2 linked regions of the Variovorax paradoxus genome follow. The protein of the gene in region 2 interacts with the protein of the main gene of each other region in a pairwise test. Links are inferred from orthologs where the notes say so. Each region holds a gene or a part of one and is shown on either strand. Other genes may lie near its edges.

Evidence for each region.
Region 1: the proteins of odhB (region 2) and NWF24_RS31595 interact in binary tests that used the Escherichia coli proteins (3 or more experiments, as listed by UniProt). The link is inferred for Variovorax paradoxus from one-to-one orthologs.

What each region holds. Positions count from the first base shown.
Region 1 is NZ_CP102931.1:6,758,418-6,767,414, forward strand. What follows is about bases 2,952-5,864. They hold NWF24_RS31595 (YbaY family lipoprotein), read right to left. Parts: upstream 4,674-5,864; coding sequence 4,230-4,673; downstream 2,952-4,229. Other genes in these bases: NWF24_RS31590 (adenylate/guanylate cyclase domain-containing protein), read left to right, coding at 2,952-4,233; NWF24_RS31600 (acetoacetate--CoA ligase), read right to left, coding at 4,681-5,864. In the rest of the region: NWF24_RS31575 (acyl-CoA dehydrogenase), read right to left, coding at 1-174; NWF24_RS31580 (LysR substrate-binding domain-containing protein), read left to right, coding at 373-1,275; NWF24_RS31585 (2OG-Fe(II) oxygenase), read left to right, coding at 1,367-2,077; more of NWF24_RS31590, read left to right, coding at 2,296-2,951; more of NWF24_RS31600, read right to left, coding at 5,865-6,675; NWF24_RS31605 (TetR/AcrR family transcriptional regulator), read left to right, coding at 6,776-7,504; NWF24_RS31610 (ABC transporter substrate-binding protein), read left to right, coding at 7,501-8,445; NWF24_RS31615 (ABC transporter ATP-binding protein), read left to right, coding at 8,442-8,997.
Region 2 is NZ_CP102931.1:3,955,668-3,964,692, reverse strand. What follows is about bases 3,853-6,793. They hold odhB (2-oxoglutarate dehydrogenase complex dihydrolipoyllysine-residue succinyltransferase), read left to right. Parts: upstream 3,853-4,659; coding sequence 4,660-5,928; downstream 5,929-6,793. Other genes in these bases: lpdA (dihydrolipoyl dehydrogenase), read left to right, coding at 5,943-6,793; NWF24_RS18885 (2-oxoglutarate dehydrogenase E1 component), read left to right, coding at 3,853-4,605. Outside these bases: NWF24_RS18890 (propionate--CoA ligase), read left to right, coding at 1-1,550; more of NWF24_RS18885, read left to right, coding at 1,729-3,852; more of lpdA, read left to right, coding at 6,794-7,373; cell division protein ZapE, read left to right, coding at 7,390-8,490; NWF24_RS18865 (hypothetical protein), read left to right, coding at 8,487-9,025. UniProt on the Escherichia coli protein: E2 component of the 2-oxoglutarate dehydrogenase (OGDH) complex which catalyzes the second step in the conversion of 2-oxoglutarate to succinyl-CoA and CO(2).

The sequences.
Region 1 (8,997 bases), 2.8 Mb from region 2 along the record:
TTCGCGAAAGATGGCGGGGTCGGTCTCGCCAGTGCGGAAGCCTTCGATGACGCGGGGCGCCAGGCGCTCCTGGCAGTAGGCATTGGCCGCGTCGCGGATCATGCGTTCTTCGTCGGTCAGTTGCTGGTCGAGAAGAAGGGGGTCGTCCCAGTGGAATTGCGCTTTGGCGGCCATGTGGCTGTCTCCGGAAATTAGGGGAAAAAGGGAAAAGAGGGAAAAGCGAGAGGAATGGGGCCGATGCTAGCCATGCGGGGACCATGACGCAAACGATGAATCCTCACCCAGATATGCGTTTGTAGAATGTCTTGCAAGATGTTCTATCGGCCTCCCCATTGGAGAGGCCAGGGTTTCATACATACACCCGAGGCATACATGCGCCGCAAGATCCCACCCCTGCAAACCCTCGTGTGCTTCGATGCCGCCGCGCGCCACGAGAGCTACACCCGCGCCGCGCAGGAACTGGCGCTGACGCAAAGCGCTGTGTCGCGCCAGATCGGCACGCTCGAAGCCTTCCTCGGCGTGGCGCTGTTCCGTCGCACGCGGCACGGCGTGGCACTGACGGCCAGCGGCGCGGCCTATGCGCGGCAGATCACCAAGCGGCTGGAAGCGATGGAGCGCGACACGCTCGACGCCATGGCCCACCAGGGCGAAGGCGGCTCGCTCTCATTGGCAGCCGTGCCCACCTTCGCTACCCGCTGGCTGATGCCGCGCCTGCGCGGCTTCGCGGCGCTGCAGCCCGACGTGGTGGTGCACATCGAGACGCGCACCCGCCCCTTTCTCTTTGCCGACGCGGAATTCGACGCCGCGCTGTACGCCGGCACGCCCGCGCAGGTCGAGAACTGGGCCGGCACACGCGCGCTGCTGCTGATGCACGAAGACGTGGTGCCGGTGTGCAGCCCGTCGCTGCTCCCGCGCGGCAAGGCCGTGACGCCGGCCGCCATCGCGAAGATGCCGCTGCTGCAGCAAAGCACGCGGCCCGACGGCTGGCGCCAGTGGTTCGACGCGCAGCAGATCGACGCGCCCAACGCACGCGGCGGGCCGCGCTACGAGCTGTTCTCGATACTGGCCGCGGCCGCGTCGCACGGGCTCGGCGTGGCGCTGATGCCGACGATGCTGGTGGCCGACGAACTGGTGCGCGGCGAGCTGGTGGTGGCGTGCGCGCGGCCCTTGTCGGGCGAGCGCAACTATTACCTCGTGACGCCAGAGCGGGCCGATCAGCGGCCGCTGCTGAAGTTCTTCAGCGACTGGCTGCTGGAGCAGGCCCGGCAGGGTTGACGCGCCGCTAGCGCAGCGTGATGCCGAGCGAATCGAAACCCGCGTCCGGAAACGGCGAGCCTCGATGGCTCGCAGGCGGGACACTGGGTGCATGACAAGAAAGCCTTCCCGCATCGACGCGCTCGACTGGCCCCGCATCGAAGCCGACCTCGCCACCCGCGGCTGCGCCGTCACCGGTCAGCTGTTCACCCCCGAGGAATGCGCTGCGCTCACGGCCATGTACGACGAAGCCCACCGCTTTCGCAGCCGCGTGGTGATGCAGCGCCACGGCTTCGGGCAAGGCGAGTACCAGTACTTCGCCAATCCGCTGCCGCCCAGGCTCGCTGCATGCCGCAGCGCGCTGTACGAACGCCTCGCGCCGCTGGCCAACGCATGGGCCACGGCAATGGGCCAGCCGGCCGACTACCCGCCGGACCACGCCGCGTATCTCGCGCGCTGCCACGCGGCGGGCCAGTTGCGCCCCACCCCGCTGCTGTTGCGCTACGACGAGGGCGACTACAACTGCCTGCACCAGGATCTGTACGGCGACCTGCAATTCCCGCTGCAGCTCACGGTGCTGCTGAGCAAGCCGGGCGAAGACTTCACCGGCGGCGAGTTCGTGCTGACCGAGCAGCGCCCGCGCATGCAGTCGCGCGCCGAGGTGGCGCCGCTCGCGCAGGGCGAGGCGGTGATCTTCGCGGTCAACCAGCGGCCGGTGGCCGGCACGCGCGGCAGCTACCGCGTGACGATGCGCCACGGCGTGAGCCGCGTGCGTTCGGGGCGGCGGCATACGCTGGGCATCATCTTTCACGACGCGCGCTGACAGGCCGCTTCCACGCGCTTCAACGACTCCGGTCTAGACAGGCCTGAGCCACTGCGGCGCTGTTCAGTACCTCACAGACAGCCGAAGTCGAGCGAAAATCACGCCCGCCTCCGGCGCCACCAGGATCCCCGACACCAACGATCGGGGCCGTGGCTCACCGAAGGCCGGCCCGCGGCTTCGCTGCAGCGGGTGCGTTCGATTGGTCGTCAGGGAGCTGCATGAACAACAAGAACTCTTCCGGTAATCCGGAAGCGGCTGGAAAGCCGTCGGTCGAAAAATCTGTCACACAACCGGCACCGGCCGGGCGCTCGCGCCGCTTCCGGGTAGACGTGGGCACCATCGTCAGCGTCGTGGCGCTGGCCCAGTCGCTGCTGCTGGTGTCGCTCGGCTACTGGGGCTCGCAGCGGCTGGTGTCGCGCATCGGCGTGTCCGCGCACAAAGCCAACCATGACCGCACCGAAGACAAGGTGCTGGCCTTTCTTCAGAAAGCCGAGTCGGTCATCAACGCGGCGGGCACCGCCCCCAGCCTGCAGCCCGCGGGCGAGCACTCCGACAGAACGGCGGAGCTGCTCTGGACGCTGCTGCAGCAGTCGCCCGAGCTCGACAGCATCTACGTCAGCAACGAGAAGGGCCAGATGCTGATGGCGCTGCGCTACCCGGTGCCGGCCATGCGCCACATCGAGCGTGGCGCAGGCTTCACCACCGAGACCTGGCAGTACAAGCTGCCGCTGGATGCCGAAGCCGACGTGCAGCAGCGCTATGCCACGCAGCGCCTTGAGTCGTTCCGCAGCAACTACAACCCGACGCAGCGCAGCTGGTACGTGCAGGCATGCAAGGCACAGGGGCCCATCTGGACGCAGCCGTACGTATTCGCCGCCGCGCAGGAGCTTGGCGTGACCTACGCGCTGCCCAGCAAGCGCCGCTACGCGGACAGCAGCGCGCAGGCGCTGGTGGTGGCGGGCGATGTCTCGCTCGGGCGGCTGTCGGAGTTCGTGCGCCAGTTCAGCAGCGACGGCTACGGCGACAGCGCGCTGCTGAGCGCCGACTTCCGCGTGCTCGCGCGCAGCGACATGCCGGGCGTGCTGCACGAGCTGCAGCCGCCCAGCGGTGTGCTCGGCGCATTGCACGCGCACATGGTGGCCGACGGCACGGCGGGCGGGGGCACCGACACCGAGTTCTCCTTCACCCACGAAGGCCGCCGCTATCTGGTGCAGGCCTCGCGCATCCCCAGCACCGGCTGGCAGCTGGTGAGCTGGGTGCCCGAAGACATGCTGCTGGGCGACCTGCACCGCGCGGTGCTGTGGGGCCTGGCGCTGGCGCTGGTCTTCCTCGCGATGGCGCTGTTCATGTCGCTGAAGCTGTCGAAGCTGGTGACAGCGCCGGTGGAGAACCTCTCGCACATCGCGCGCCGCATCGGCCTGCTGGAGCTGGACAACCTGCCGCGCGAACCGAGCCGCGTGCTCGAGATCCAACACCTGGACCAGGCCCTGGACGACTCGGCGCGCAGCCTGAAGGCCTTCAGCAAGTTCGTGCCGGTGGACGTGATCAACCAGCTGATCGCTGAGGGCCATACGCTCGCACCCAGCGGCTCACCGCGGCGCGTGACGGTGATGTTCACCGACGTGGAGGGCTTCACCTCGATCTCGGAGTCGCTCGACACCGACGTGCTGGTGGTCATGCTGACCGAGTACTTCAACCTGGCGACGGGCGTGTTCGCGCGGCACGGCGGCGTGGTCGACAAGTTCATCGGCGACGGCATCATGGTGCTGTGGGGCGCGCCCTCCGACCTGAAGGACGCGGAATACAAGGCCTGCCTGGCCGCGCTGGAGCTGCACGTGGAAATGGACGATCTCAACCGCAAGTGGGCGGCACAGGGCCTGCCCGAGTTCCGCACGCGCGTGGGCATCCACACAGGCACGGTGATCGCGGGGGTGCTGGGCTCGAACGACCGGCTGTCGTACACGGCGTTCGGCGACGTGATCAACGTGGCGAGCCGCATCGAGGGCTTCAACAAGCAGCTCGGCACGCAGACGCTGATGTCGGAAACCACCTTCGCCGGGCTCGGCGGCCGGCTTCACACGCGGCGCATCGAGGAGCAGGCGGAACTGCGCGGCCGGCAGACGCGCATGGTGCTCTACGAGCTGATGACTTCCTAGCGCGGAGCCTGGGCGACGCGCACCAGCACCAGGTCAGCGGTGGCACCGCCGCCTTGCGTGAGCACGGAATACTGCGTGTCGTTGATGAACAGCAGCTGCTCGCCTCGCGAGATACGCGCCGACACGGCGTAGCGCATGCGCGGGTCGATGCGCGCGGCATCCACCTTCAGCTCGTAGGCGAAGGGCACCTGCTTGCCGTTGGCCTTGATGCGCTGCTCGGCGAGCACGGTCGAAGGCGCGTCCATGCGCGATACGTCGAGCAGCTGCACCACGACTTCGGCCGCTGGGTCGAGCGCGATGCGTTCGCGGTAGGTGACGGTGCCGCTCACGCGAAGCTGCGTGCCTCCGCCTGCAGCTGGCGAAGAAGGCACGGCACAGGCGCTCAGCAAAGAGGCGCCGGCGATGGCCGAGAACATGAGGAGGCTGGTGCGTCTTTTCATGCGGTCATTATGCGGAGGCTCGCTCTGCGGCAAAGGCCACGTACCAGTCCAGGCTGCCCGGGTTTGCCATCGCCTCGCGGTTGACCACCTTCTCGATGGGCTGGCCCAGCAACAGCTTCTTGATCGGCAGCTCCTGCTTCTTGCCCGAGAGCGTGCGCGGTATCTCGGCCACCTGGAAGATGTCGTTGGGCACGAAGCGCGGTGACAGCGAGGTCTTGATGGCGTTGTTGAGCCGCATGCGCATGGCGTCGTCGAGCGACACGCCGGGGCGCAGCACCACGAACAGCGGCATGTAGCTGTCGCGGCCCAGGTATTCAAGGTCGACCACCATCGAGTCGAGCACCTCGGGCAGGCCCTCGACGGCGCTGTAGATCTCGCTGGTGCCCATGCGCAGGCCCTGGCGGTTGATGGTGGCGTCGCTGCGGCCGTAGATGATGCAGCCGCCGTCCTCGCCGATCCTGATCCAGTCACCGTGGCGCCACACGCCGGGATAGGTGTCGAAGTAGCTCGACACGTAGCGCGCATTGCCTTCGTCGCCCCAGAAGTAGAGCGGCATCGACGGAATGGCCTTGGTGCACACCAGCTCGCCAACTTCGCCGATGACCGGCTGGCCCTGTTCGTTCCAAGCCTCGACGGCATGGCCCAGTTCGCGGCACTGCATCTGGCCCGGCACTTCGGGCAGGTCGCGGTTGCCACCGACGAAGGCCCCGCAGAAGTCAGTGCCGCCAGAGATGTTGCACCACCACACCTCCTTCGAACCCGCATCGAGGATCTGCCTGGAGCCCCAGCGCTGCACCTCTTCGGGCAGCGGCGAGCCGGTGCTGCCTAGCGCGCGCACGCGCGACAGGTCGCCGCATTCCTTCGCGACGAGGCCGGCCTTCATGCAGTTGGTGAAGTAGGCCGCGCCCGCGCCGAAGAAGGTGACCTTGTGCCGCGCCACGAAGCGCCACAGCACGCTCCAGTCGGGCTTCTCCTTGCTGCCCGCCGGGTTGCCGTCGTAGATGCAGATGGTGGCGCCGAAGGCCATGCCCGAAAGCTGCGAGTTCCACATGACCCAGCCGGTGGAGCTGTACCAGTGGTAGCGCTCGCCGAAGTTGTTGGCGCCGTAGCTCGCACCCACGTCGTTGTGCAGGCCGCAGGCGTGCATGGTGAGGATGATGCCGCCCTGCCCGTGCACGATGGGCTTGGGCAGCCCGGTGGTGCCGCTCGAATAGACGATCCAGATCGGGTGATCGAAAGGCAGCCATTCGGGCTCGAAGGCTGCGACCTCGGCACCGTTGCGGTCGGTGGCCTGTGCCCAGTCGACGTCGTGCTGCACGGCGTTGGTGGCGTACGGTGACTTCACGAGCAGCAGCTTCTGCACGCTCGGCAACTGGCCGCGCAGTTCCTGCAGCACGGCGCTGCGGTCGAGCGGCTTGCCGCCGTAGTGCACGCCGTCGACGGCGATCAGCACCTTGGGCTCGATCTGGCGGAAGCGGTCGGCCACGGCGGCGGTGCCCATGTCGGGCGCGCACACGCTCCAGATCGCGCCGATGCTGGAGCACGCGAGAAAGGCCACCATGGTCTCGGGCACGTTGGGCATGTAGGCCGCAACGCGGTCGCCGCGCTGCACGCCAAGAGACTTGAGCGTGAGCGCGACTGACGCGACCTGGCGGCGCATTTCGGGCCACGACATCTCGCGCACTTCACCGCGTTCGTTGTCGCTCACGATGGCGGGCATGCCTGCGGCGTGGGCCACGTCGGCATGGCGCAGCACCTCGCGGGCGTAGTTGACCTGGGCGCCGGGGAACCAGCGCGCGCCGGGCATGCGCGATTCGGCGAGCACGGCTGTGTGCGGCGTGGGCGACTCGATGCGGGCGTAGTCCCAGATGCTCTGCCAGAAGGCGTCGAGCTCGGTGACGGACCAGCGCCACAGGGCGTCGTAGCTGTCGAACACGAGGCCGCGCGTATCGCGCAGCCAGTCTTGATAGAGGCGGATCTGGGGGATGTTGGGAGCGGGCATGGCACGAGCGTAGCGCTGCGAACGACCGTGCTCAATCGGGGTTGACCTCAGGGTTTGTACGCGTGTTCAATGTTTTTGTACAAGCGTTCAATATGCTCCCATGAGCACCCGCACACCTGCCGCAAGGCGCAGCACCTCGCGCGCTGCGACGCCGCCTCCCGCCGCAGTCGCCATCGCGACTGCGCGGCCCGACCGCAAGCAGGCGATCCTGCTGGCGGCCGAGAAGCTTTTTGCGCAGCACGGCTACCACGTGGTGACGATCCGCCAGATTGCCGAGGAGGCGGGCGTGCCGCTGGCGCTGGTGGGCTACTACTACGGCCAGAAGCACGAGCTGTTCCACGCGATCTTCGAGCACTGGGGCCACTCCATCGAGGCGCGGCTCGCGGGGCTGGCCGCGGTGAACATCGACCCCGACGACACGCGCACGCTGCCGCGCATCATCGAAGCCTTCACTGCGCCCGTGCTGGCGCTGCGCGCAAGTTCAGAGGGCGAGTACTACGCACTGCTGGTGGCGCGCGAGCTGTACCACGCCACCGAGGAAGCCGACCGCGTGCTGCGCGCCTACTTCGACCCATTGGCCGAGGCGTACATCGATGCGTTGCATGTCGCGCTGCCGCATGCCACACGCAGCCAGGCGGCCTGGGGCTATCAGTTCGCACTGGGCTCGCTGCTGCACCACCTGAACGACAGCCGCATCGAACGGCTCTCGCGCGGCGAGAACACGCGCGCCGACCCGGCCGTGGCGCCGATGCTGGTGAGCTTCATCGTCGGCGGCCTGCGCGCCGCGCTGCCACGCCCAAGAACCACCCCCAGGAGACAAAAGACATGATGAAACGACGCACCCTGCTGTCGGCGCTTGCCGCGGTGTCGGCCACTGCCGCGCTGCCTTCGCGTGCCCAGTCGAGCACGAAGGTCGTGTTCGGCTACACGGCCGTGACCGACTTCGCCTCGGTGTTCGTGGCGGCCGAAGAGGGCTACTTCAAGAAGCGCAGCCTCGATGTCGAGCTCAAGTTCATCCCGCTGAACTCGACGATCCCGGCGGCGCTGCAGTCCGACTCGCTGCAGATCGGCGGGCCCACGCCCTCGGTATTCCTGCAGGCGGTGGACGGCGGACTCGACCTGGTGCTGGTGGCCGGCGGAGGCCTCACCTCGAAGACCATCACCGGCTTCGGCCTGGTGGCGCGCGCGGGCTCGGGCATCAAGGGTCCGCAAGACTGCATTGGCAAGAAGATCGGCGTGCCGGGCCTGCGCGCCTTCCTGCACGTGACCTTCCGCGCATGGCTGAAGGACAGCGGCGTGGACTACCGCAAGGTCAACTTCGTCGAGGCCGCCTTCCCGCAGCATGCCGACCTGCTGCGCGGCGGCTCGGTCGATGCGGTGGTGTCGGCCGACCCGTTCATGAGTCGCATCACCGAGAGCGGCGCTGGCTACGTCGCTTCGTACTACTCGACCTTCCTGCCCGAGAACAACCAGACCATCGTGCACGCGGCCAAGCGCGAGTGGGTGGCGAAGAATCCCGCGGCGGCGCGCGCATTTCGCGAAGCGCTGGTCGAGTCAGGTGCATTCATGCAGCAGCCGAAGAACGATGCCAAGGTGCGCGCGGCCATCGGCAAGTACATCAAGCTGCCACCCGAAGTGCTGGCCAAAGTGCAGATCTCGCCGCCCGGCCCCGTGGTGACGGAAAAGCAGCTCGCCTACTGGACCGGGCTGATGAAGGAGCAGGACATGCTCAAGACGAGCATCGACGTGGCGAAGCTGGTGGCGAAGTGATCACAGCACCTGCCCCCGTCACCGCACGCGCCGCGCTGTCGGCGAGCGCCTTTCATTCGCCGGCCAGCCCCACGATGCAAGCCACCCCTTTCCTGCGCTTCGATGGCGTGACCATCCGCCTCGGCGGGCGCGAGATTCTGTCGCCCACCTCGTTCGACGTGGCGCGCGGCGAGTTCGTCTGCATCGTCGGCCCGAGCGGCTGCGGCAAGACCACGCTGCTGCGCGCGGCCAGCGGGCTCGTCACGGCGAGCGCGGGCGAAGTGCGGCGCAACGGCGTGAAGATGACCGAGCCTTCGCGCGAGGTCGCCTTCGTGTTCCAGGACTACGGCCGCGCGCTGCTGCCCTGGCGCACGGTGGAAGGCAATGTGAGCCTTGCACTCGAAGCAGCCGGCGTGCCGGCAGCCGAACGCGCGCCGCGCATCGCCGACGTGCTCGACAAGGTCGGCCTCGCGAAACATGCGCAGAAGTTTCCGGTGCAGCTGTCGGGCGGCATGCAGCAGCGCGCGCAGATTGCACGCTGCCTCGCGCAGAAGCCCGAGCTGATGATGATGG
Region 2 (9,025 bases):
CAGCCTTCGCCATGCTGGCCTGCGCGCGCATCGGTGCGATCCACTGCGTGGTGTTCGGCGGCTTCGCGAGCGGCTCGCTGGCCACGCGCATCGAGGACGCCGAGCCCAAGGTGATCGTGAGTGCCGATGCCGGCTCGCGCGGCGGCAAGGTCATCGCATACAAGCCGTTGCTCGACGAGGCGATCCGGCTGTCGAAGCACAAGCCTTCGGCGGTGCTGCTGACCGACCGCGGCCTTGCGCCGATGGAACTGACGGCCGGCCGCGACCATCTCGCCGCCGAACTGCGGCAGAAGCACATTGATGCCAGCGTGCCCTGCACATGGCTTGCCTCCACCGACATCAGCTACACCATCTACACGAGCGGCACCACCGGCAAGCCCAAGGGCGTGCAGCGCGACGTGGGTGGCTATGCGGTTGCGCTGGCCGCGAGCATGAAGCACATCTTCGGTGGCCGGCCCGGGGAAACCTACTTCTCCACCAGCGACATCGGCTGGGTGGTGGGCCACAGCTACATCGTCTACGGCCCGCTGATCGCCGGCATGGCGACGATCATGTACGAGGGCCTGCCCACGCAGGGTATCGACCAGCAGCCCGACGGCGGCATCTGGTGGCGCCTCGTCGAGAAGTACAAGGTCACGGTGATGTTCAGTGCGCCCACGGCCGTGCGCGTGCTCAAGAGGCAGGACCCGGCACTGCTGAAAAAGTACGACCTGTCGACGCTGCGCGCGCTGTTCCTGGCCGGCGAGCCGCTCGACGAGCCGACCGCGCGCTGGATCAGCGAAGGCCTGGGCGTGCCGATCATCGACAACTACTGGCAGACCGAATCGGGCTGGCCGATGATCACGATCGCCAACGGCGTGGAGGCCAAGGCCAGCAAGTTCGGCAGCCCGGGCGTGCCGATGTATGGCTACCGCGTCAGGATCCTGCACGAATCGACCGGTGAGGAACTGACCGGCGCGAACGAGAAGGGCGTCGTCGTGGTCGAGGGGCCGACCCCGCCGGGCTTCATGCAGACCGTGTGGAAGGACGACGCGCGCTTCGTCAACACGTACTGGAAAAGCGTGCCCGGCAAGATGGTCTATTCGACCTTCGACTGGGGCATTCGCGACGAGGACGGCTATTTCTACATCCTCGGGCGCACCGACGACGTGATCAACGTGGCGGGCCACCGCCTGGGCACGCGCGAGATCGAAGAGAGCATCTCGGGCCACGCCAACGTGGCCGAAGTGGCGGTGGTCGGCGTGGCCGACGCACTCAAGGGTCAGGTAGCCATTGCCTTCGTCGTGCCGAAGGACAGCCGCGCCGTGACCGACGCCGACGTGGCTCTGAAGCTCGAAGGCGAGATCATGAAGGTGGTCGCCGACCAGCTCGGCGCCCTGGCGCGGCCGGCCCGCGTGCGCTTCGTCAGCGGCCTGCCCAAGACTCGCAGCGGCAAGTTGCTGCGCCGCGCCATCCAGGCCGTGTGCGAGCAGCGCGACCCCGGCGACCTGACCACCATCGACGACCCCGCCACGCTGCAGCAGATCAAACAGTTACTTTCTTCGGGCTGAGTGAGCGGGGCAGGGGTTGCGAAGCTCCGTCGAACCGTCATATGGTTGACGTGGCACAATGCCAAGGTACTCAGGCCCTTCCCCAGCCACAGTCGCATCCGCCAATCGGTTCAGCCGTGTCGCGGAAGGTTTCTTAACCAGCTAGTGCTTCCTTCAGGGAAGCGAAGGTCAGCGGATCATGAGCGATTCATCGACGCCCTCGGCGTATACCGCCTATCAAGGCAACACGTACCTCTTCGGCGGCAATGCGCCCTATGTCGAGGAGATGTACGAGAACTACCTCTCCAACCCCGGCAGCGTGCCTGACAACTGGCGTTCGTATTTCGACGCGTTGCAGAACGTTCCCGCCGCCGACGGCACCAACACCCGCGACGTCCCGCACCTGCCGGTCATCAACGCTTTCGCCGAACGCGCGAAGCAGGGCACGACCAAGGTCGTGCAGGCCAGCGGCGCTGATTCCGAACTCGGCCGCAAGCGCACTTCCGTCCAGCAGCTGATTGCCGCCTACCGCAATGTCGGCGCCCGCTGGGCCGACCTCGACCCGCTCAAGCGCGCCGAGCGTCCCGCCATTCCGGAACTCGAGCCCTCGTTCTACGGCTTCACCGACGCCGACCTCGAGACGGTGTTCAACACCAGCAACACCTTCTTCGGCAAGGAGACCATGTCGTTGCGCGACCTGCTCAACGCCTTGCGCGAAACGTACTGCGGCACGATGGGTGCCGAGTACATGTACACCACCGACCAGAACCACAAGCGCTGGTGGCAGCAGCGGCTCGAAGGCGCCCGCACCAATCCCAAGCTCAGCGCCGAGCAGAAGAAGCACGTGCTCAACCGCCTGACCGCGGCCGAAGGCCTCGAGCGCTTCCTGCACACCAAGTACGTCGGCCAGAAGCGCTTCTCGCTCGAAGGCGGCGAAAGCTTCATCGTCTCGATGGACGAGCTGATCAACCAGGCCGGCATCAAGGGCGTGCAGGAAATCGTGATCGGCATGGCCCACCGCGGCCGCCTGAACGTGCTGGTCAACTCGCTCGGCAAGATGCCGGCCGACCTGTTCGCCGAGTTCGATCACACCGCCCCCGAAGACCTGCCCAGCGGCGACGTCAAGTACCACCAGGGCTTCAGCTCGGACGTGACCACCCCCGGCGGCCCGGTGCACCTGAGCCTTGCGTTCAACCCCTCGCACCTTGAAATCGTGAACCCCGTGGTCGAAGGCTCGGTGCGTGCCCGCATGGACCGCCGCGCCGACCCGCTGGGCAAGCAGGTGCTGCCCGTGATCGTGCACGGCGACGCCGCCTTCGCAGGCCAGGGCGTCGTGATGGAAACGCTGGCGCTGGCCGAAACCCGTGGCTACTCCACCGGCGGCACGGTGCACATCGTCATCAACAACCAGATCGGCTTCACCACCAGCGACCCGCGCGACAGCCGCTCGACGCTGTACTGCACCGACATCGTCAAGATGATCGAAGCACCGGTGCTGCACGTGAACGGTGACGACCCCGAAGCCGTGGTGCTCGCCACCCAGCTCGCGCTGGACTTCCGCATGGAATTCCAGAAGGACGTGGTCGTCGACATCATCTGCTTCCGCAAGCTGGGCCACAACGAGCAGGACACGCCTTCGCTCACCCAGCCGCTGATGTACAAGAAGATCGCCCAGCACCCCGGCACGCGCAAGCTGTACGCCGACAAGCTGGCCGCTCAAGGCCTGGGCGACACGCTCGGCGACGACATGGTCAAGGCGCAGCGCGCGGCTTTCGACGAAGGCAAGAACACGGTCGACCCCGTGCTCACCAACTTCAAGAGCAAGTACGCCGTCGACTGGAGCCCGTACCTCAACAAGAAGTGGACCGACGCCGGCGACACCGCCATTCCCTCGTCCGAGTGGAAGCGCCTGGCCGAGAAGATCACCACGCCGCCGCAAGGCTTCACCGTGCATCCGCTCGTGAAGAAGGTGCTGGACGACCGCGCCGCCATGGGCCGCGGCGACGTCAACGTCGACTGGGGCATGGGCGAGCACATGGCCTTCGCCTCGCTGGTGGCCAGCGGCTACCCGGTGCGCCTGTCGGGTGAAGACTCGGGCCGCGGCACGTTCACGCACCGCCACGCCGTGCTGCACGACCAGAACCGCGAGAAGTTCGACACCGGCACCTACACGCCGCTGCAGAACGTGGCCGACAACCAGGCTCCCTTCGTCGTGATCGACTCGATCCTGTCGGAAGAAGCAGTGCTCGCGTTCGAATACGGCTACGCCTCGAACGACCCGAACACGCTCGTGATCTGGGAAGCCCAGTTCGGCGACTTCGTGAACGGCGCGCAAGTGGTGATCGACCAGTTCATCGCCTCGGGCGAAGTGAAGTGGGGCCGCGTCAACGGCATCACGATGATGCTGCCGCACGGCTACGAAGGCCAGGGCCCCGAGCACAGCTCGGCACGCCTGGAGCGCTTCATGCAGCTGAGCGCCGACACCAACATGCAGGTGGTGCAGCCGACCACGGCCAGCCAGATCTTCCACGTGCTGCGCCGCCAGATGGTGCGCAACCTGCGCAAGCCGCTGATCATCATGACGCCGAAGTCGCTGCTGCGTAACAAGGATGCGACCTCGCCGCTGTCCGAGTTCACCAAGGGCAGCTTCCAGACCGTCATTCCCGACAGCAAGGGCCTGAAGGCCGAGAAGGTCAAGCGCCTGATCGCCTGCTCGGGCAAGGTGTACTACGACCTGGCCAAGAAGCGCGAAGAACGTGGCGACGAAGACGTGGCGATCATCCGCGTCGAGCAGCTCTATCCGTTCCCGCACAAGGCATTCGCCGCCGAGATCAAGAAGTACCCCAACCTCGTCGACGTGGTCTGGTGCCAGGACGAGCCGCAGAACCAGGGCGCCTGGTTCTTCGTGCAGCACTACATCCACGAAAACATGCAGGACGGCCAGAAGCTCGGCTACTCCGGCCGTGCCGCTTCGGCATCGCCGGCGGTGGGCTACTCGCACCTGCACCAGGAACAGCAGAAGGCGCTCGTCGATGGCGCGTTTGGCAAGCTCAAGGGCTTCGTGCTGACCAAGTAAAACCAGTTTCTTTTCACACGAATACCCTGAAGAACAAAACGGAGCTCACTCCAAATGTCTATCGTAGAAGTCAAAGTCCCCCAGCTTTCCGAATCCGTGGCCGAAGCCACCATGCTCACGTGGAAGAAGAAGGCCGGCGAAGCCGTCGCCGTCGATGAAATCCTGATCGAAATCGAGACCGACAAGGTCGTGCTCGAAGTGCCCGCGCCTTCGGCTGGCGTGCTGGCAGAAATCGTGCAGCCCGACGGCGCCACCGTGGTGGCCGATCAGCTGATCGCCAAGATCGACACCGAAGGCAAGGCTTCGGCCGCAGCCCCGGCGGCAGCGCCCGCAGCAGCAGCTCCGGCTGCCGCAGCGCCTGCCCCGGCAGCAGCTGCAGCCGCCACCGGCGGTTCGAAGTCCGACGTGGCCATGCCCGCAGCCGCCAAGCTGCTGGCAGACAACAACCTGAAGACCAGCGACGTCGCAGGCACCGGCAAGGACGGCCGCGTCACCAAGGGTGACGTGCTCGGCGCGGTTGCCTCGGGCGCCAAGCCTGCCGCGGCTGCCACCATCGCGGCACCGGCTGCCAAGCCGGCGCTGCCGCAAGTTGCCGCACCGACCGGTGCGCCCGACCTGGGTGAGCGTCCGGAGCAGCGCGTGCCGATGAGCCGCCTGCGCGCCCGCATCGCCGAGCGCCTGCTGCAATCGCAGTCGACCAACGCCATCCTGACCACGTTCAACGAAGTCAACATGGCGCCCGTCATGGAGCTGCGCAAGCGCTTCCAGGACAACTTCACCAAGGAACACGGCGTGAAGCTCGGCTTCATGTCCTTCTTTGTGAAGGCCGCTGTGCATGCGCTGAAGAAGTACCCGGTGATCAACGCCTCGGTCGACGGCAATGACATCCTGTACCACGGCTACTTCGACATCGGCATTGCCGTCGGTTCGCCGCGCGGCCTGGTGGTGCCGATCCTGCGCAATGCCGACCAGATGAGCTTTGCCGACATCGAGAAGAAGATCGCCGAGTTCGGCAAGAAGGCGCAAGACGGCAAGCTGGGCATCGAAGACATGACCGGCGGCACGTTCTCCATCTCGAACGGCGGCACCTTCGGCTCGATGCTCTCGACCCCGATCATCAACCCGCCCCAGTCGGCCATCCTCGGCGTGCACGCCACGAAGGACCGCGCCGTGGTTGAAAACGGCCAGATCGTGATCCGTCCGATGAACTACCTCGCCATGAGCTACGACCACCGCATCATCGACGGCCGCGAAGCCGTGCTGGGCCTGGTTGCCATGAAGGAAGCGCTGGAAGACCCGTCGCGCCTGCTGTTCGACATCTGAGGAGAAAAAATCAGATGGCAAACAAGCAATTCGACGTCGTCGTCATCGGCGGCGGCCCTGGCGGCTACATCGCGGCCATTCGTGCCGCGCAACTCGGCTTCAACGTGGCCTGCATCGACGAGTGGAAGAACGGCAAGGGCGGCCCCGCACCGGGCGGCACCTGCACCAACGTCGGCTGCATCCCGTCGAAGGCGCTGCTGCAATCGTCGGAGCATTTCGACCAGGCCGGCCACCACTTCGCGGACCACGGCATCAAGGTCGAAGGCCTGGGCCTCGACCTCGACAAGATGCTGGCCCGCAAGGACCAGGTCGTGAAGCAGAACAACGACGGCATCCTGTACCTGTTCAAGAAGAACAAGATCACGTTTTTCCATGGCCGCGCCTCGTTCGTGAAGACTGACGAAACCGGCTATGAGATCAAGGTGGCGGGCGCCGCCGAAGAGTCGATCAGCGGCAAGCACATCATCGTGGCCACGGGCTCCAATGCCCGCGCACTGCCGGGCGCACCGTTCGACGAGGAAAACATCCTCTCGAACGACGGCGCGCTGCGCATCGGCGCGGTGCCGAAGAAGCTGGGCCTGATCGGCTCGGGCGTCATCGGCCTCGAAATGGGTTCGGTGTGGCGTCGCCTCGGCGCGGAAGTCACGGTGCTCGAAGCACTGCCGACCTTCCTCGGCGCAGTGGACGAGCAGATCGCCAAGGAAGCCAAGAAGGCCTTCGACAAGCAGAAGCTCAAGATCGAACTCGGCGTCAAGGTCGGCGAGATCAAGTCGTCGAAGAAGGGCGTGAGCGTTGCGTGGACCAATGCCAAGGGCGAAGCCCAGACGCTGGAAGTCGACAAGCTGATCGTGTCGATCGGCCGCGTGCCCAACACCATCGGCCTGAACGCCGAAGCCGTTGGCCTGAAGCTCGACGAGCGCGGCGCCATTGCCGTGGACGACGAGTGCAAGACCAGCCTGCCCAATGTCTGGGCCATCGGCGACGTGGTGCGCGGCCCGATGCTGGCGCACAAGGCCGAGGAAGAGGGCGTTGCCGTGGCGGAGCGCATTGCGGGCCAGCACGGTCACGTCAACTTCAACACGATCCCGTGGGTGATCTACACCAACCCCGAGATCGCGTGGGTCGGCCAGACCGAGCAGCAGCTCAAGGCAGCGGGCCGCTCCTACAAGGCCGGCACCTTCCCGTTCCTCGCGAACGGCCGCGCGCGTGCTCTGGGCGACACGACCGGCATGGTCAAGTTCCTGGCCGACGCTGCCACCGACGAGATTCTGGGCGTGCACATCGTGGGCCCGCAGGCCAGCGAGCTGATCTCCGAAGCCGTCGTGGCGATGGAGTTCAAGGCCAGCGCCGAAGACATCGCGCGCATCTGCCACGCTCATCCGTCGCTGTCGGAAGCAACGAAGGAAGCGGCACTCGCCGTGGACAAGCGCACGCTGAACTTCTGATCTCGCGATCTTTCTTTTGACCAGCGTCAAACAGGCCTATGAGGCGGAACTCGCAGCGCGCGGGTTCCACAGCGATCCAGCGCAACTGCATGCCGTGGAGGCACTGGATCGCTGCGCCAACGAATGGGCCGAGTACAAGGCCCAGCGCTCGAATGCGCTGAAGAAGTTCATCAACCGGCCGGAGCTTCCGCGCGGCGTCTACATGTACGGTGGCGTCGGGCGGGGCAAGAGCTTCCTGATGGACCTGTTCTTCAACGCCGTGCCGCTGCGGCGCAAGACGCGCCTGCACTTTCACGAGTTCATGCGCGAGGTGCACCGCGAACTGCGCGAGTTGCAGGGCACGGTCAATCCGCTCGACGAGCTTGGGCTGCGCATTTCCAAGCGCTACAAGCTGATCTGCTTCGACGAGTTCCACGTGGCGGACATCACCGACGCGATGATTCTTCATCGGCTGCTGGTGTCGCTGTTCGAGAACGGCGTGGGTTTCGTCACCACCTCCAATTTCAAGCCGGACGATCTGTACCCCGGTGGCTTGCACCGCGACCGCATCCTGCCCGCCATCGCGCTGCTGAACGAAAAGCTCGAAGTGCTGAGCGTCGACAACGGCACCGACTACCGGCGCCGCACGCTCGAACAACTGCGCATGTACCTCACGCCGAACGACGCGGCGGCCGAGAAGGAAATGCGCAAGGCTTTCGACAAGCTGGCCGAGACGGCCGACGAAAACCCCGTGCTGCACATCGAGCAGCGCGAGATCCGTGCTCGGCGCAAGGCCGGCGGCGTGGTCTGGTTCGATTTCAAGACGCTGTGCGGCGGTCCGCGCTCGCAGAACGACTACCTCGAAATTGCGAGCCAGTTCCACACCGTGCTGTTGTCCGATGTGCCGCACATGCCGGTGCGCATGGCTTCGGAAGCACGCCGTTTCACGTGGCTGGTCGACGTCTTGTACGACCGGCGCTGCAAGCTCATCATGTCGGCTGAGGTTCCGCCCGAGGCGTTGTACACCGAGGGGCCGCTGTCGCACGAGTTTCCGCGCACGGTCTCCCGGCTCACCGAAATGCAATCGAGCGAGTTTCTCGCCCTGGAACGCCGCATCGTCGACACCCGACTCACATGAAAAAATTCGCTCTTGCCCTGCTCATGACGTTGGCCAGCCTGCCGCTGTGGGCGCAGTCCAACGCCGCCGCGGGCAATGCCGACCTCGAGGGCGAAAAGCGCCGGCTTTCCACCGAGCGCGAGGCCATCGAGAAGCGCTTCGTCGAAGAGCGGGCCGCCTGCTACAAGAAGTTCGCGGTGGAAGACTGCCTGCGCGAGAGTCGCAGCCGTCGCCGCAAGGAAACCGACAACATCAAGCGGCAGGAAACCGCCATAAACGACATCCTGCGCCAGCGCAGCGGCGCGGCCGAGCTGCAGAAGCTCGACCAGAAGGCAGGCACCCAGCGCCCGCAGGACACCCGCGAGAAGCAGGAGCAATCGGTCCAGGGCCAGAAGGAGCGCGAACAGCGCGCAGCCGACCATGCGGCCAGCCGCGCAGCTACAGCGGCCGAGACAGCCGAGCGCGAGCGTCAGTTCCAGTCCAAGCAGCAGGCGCACGCCGACGAGCAGGCCAAGGCGGCCCAGCGTCAAGCCGAGGCGCCTACGGCCGCCAAGCG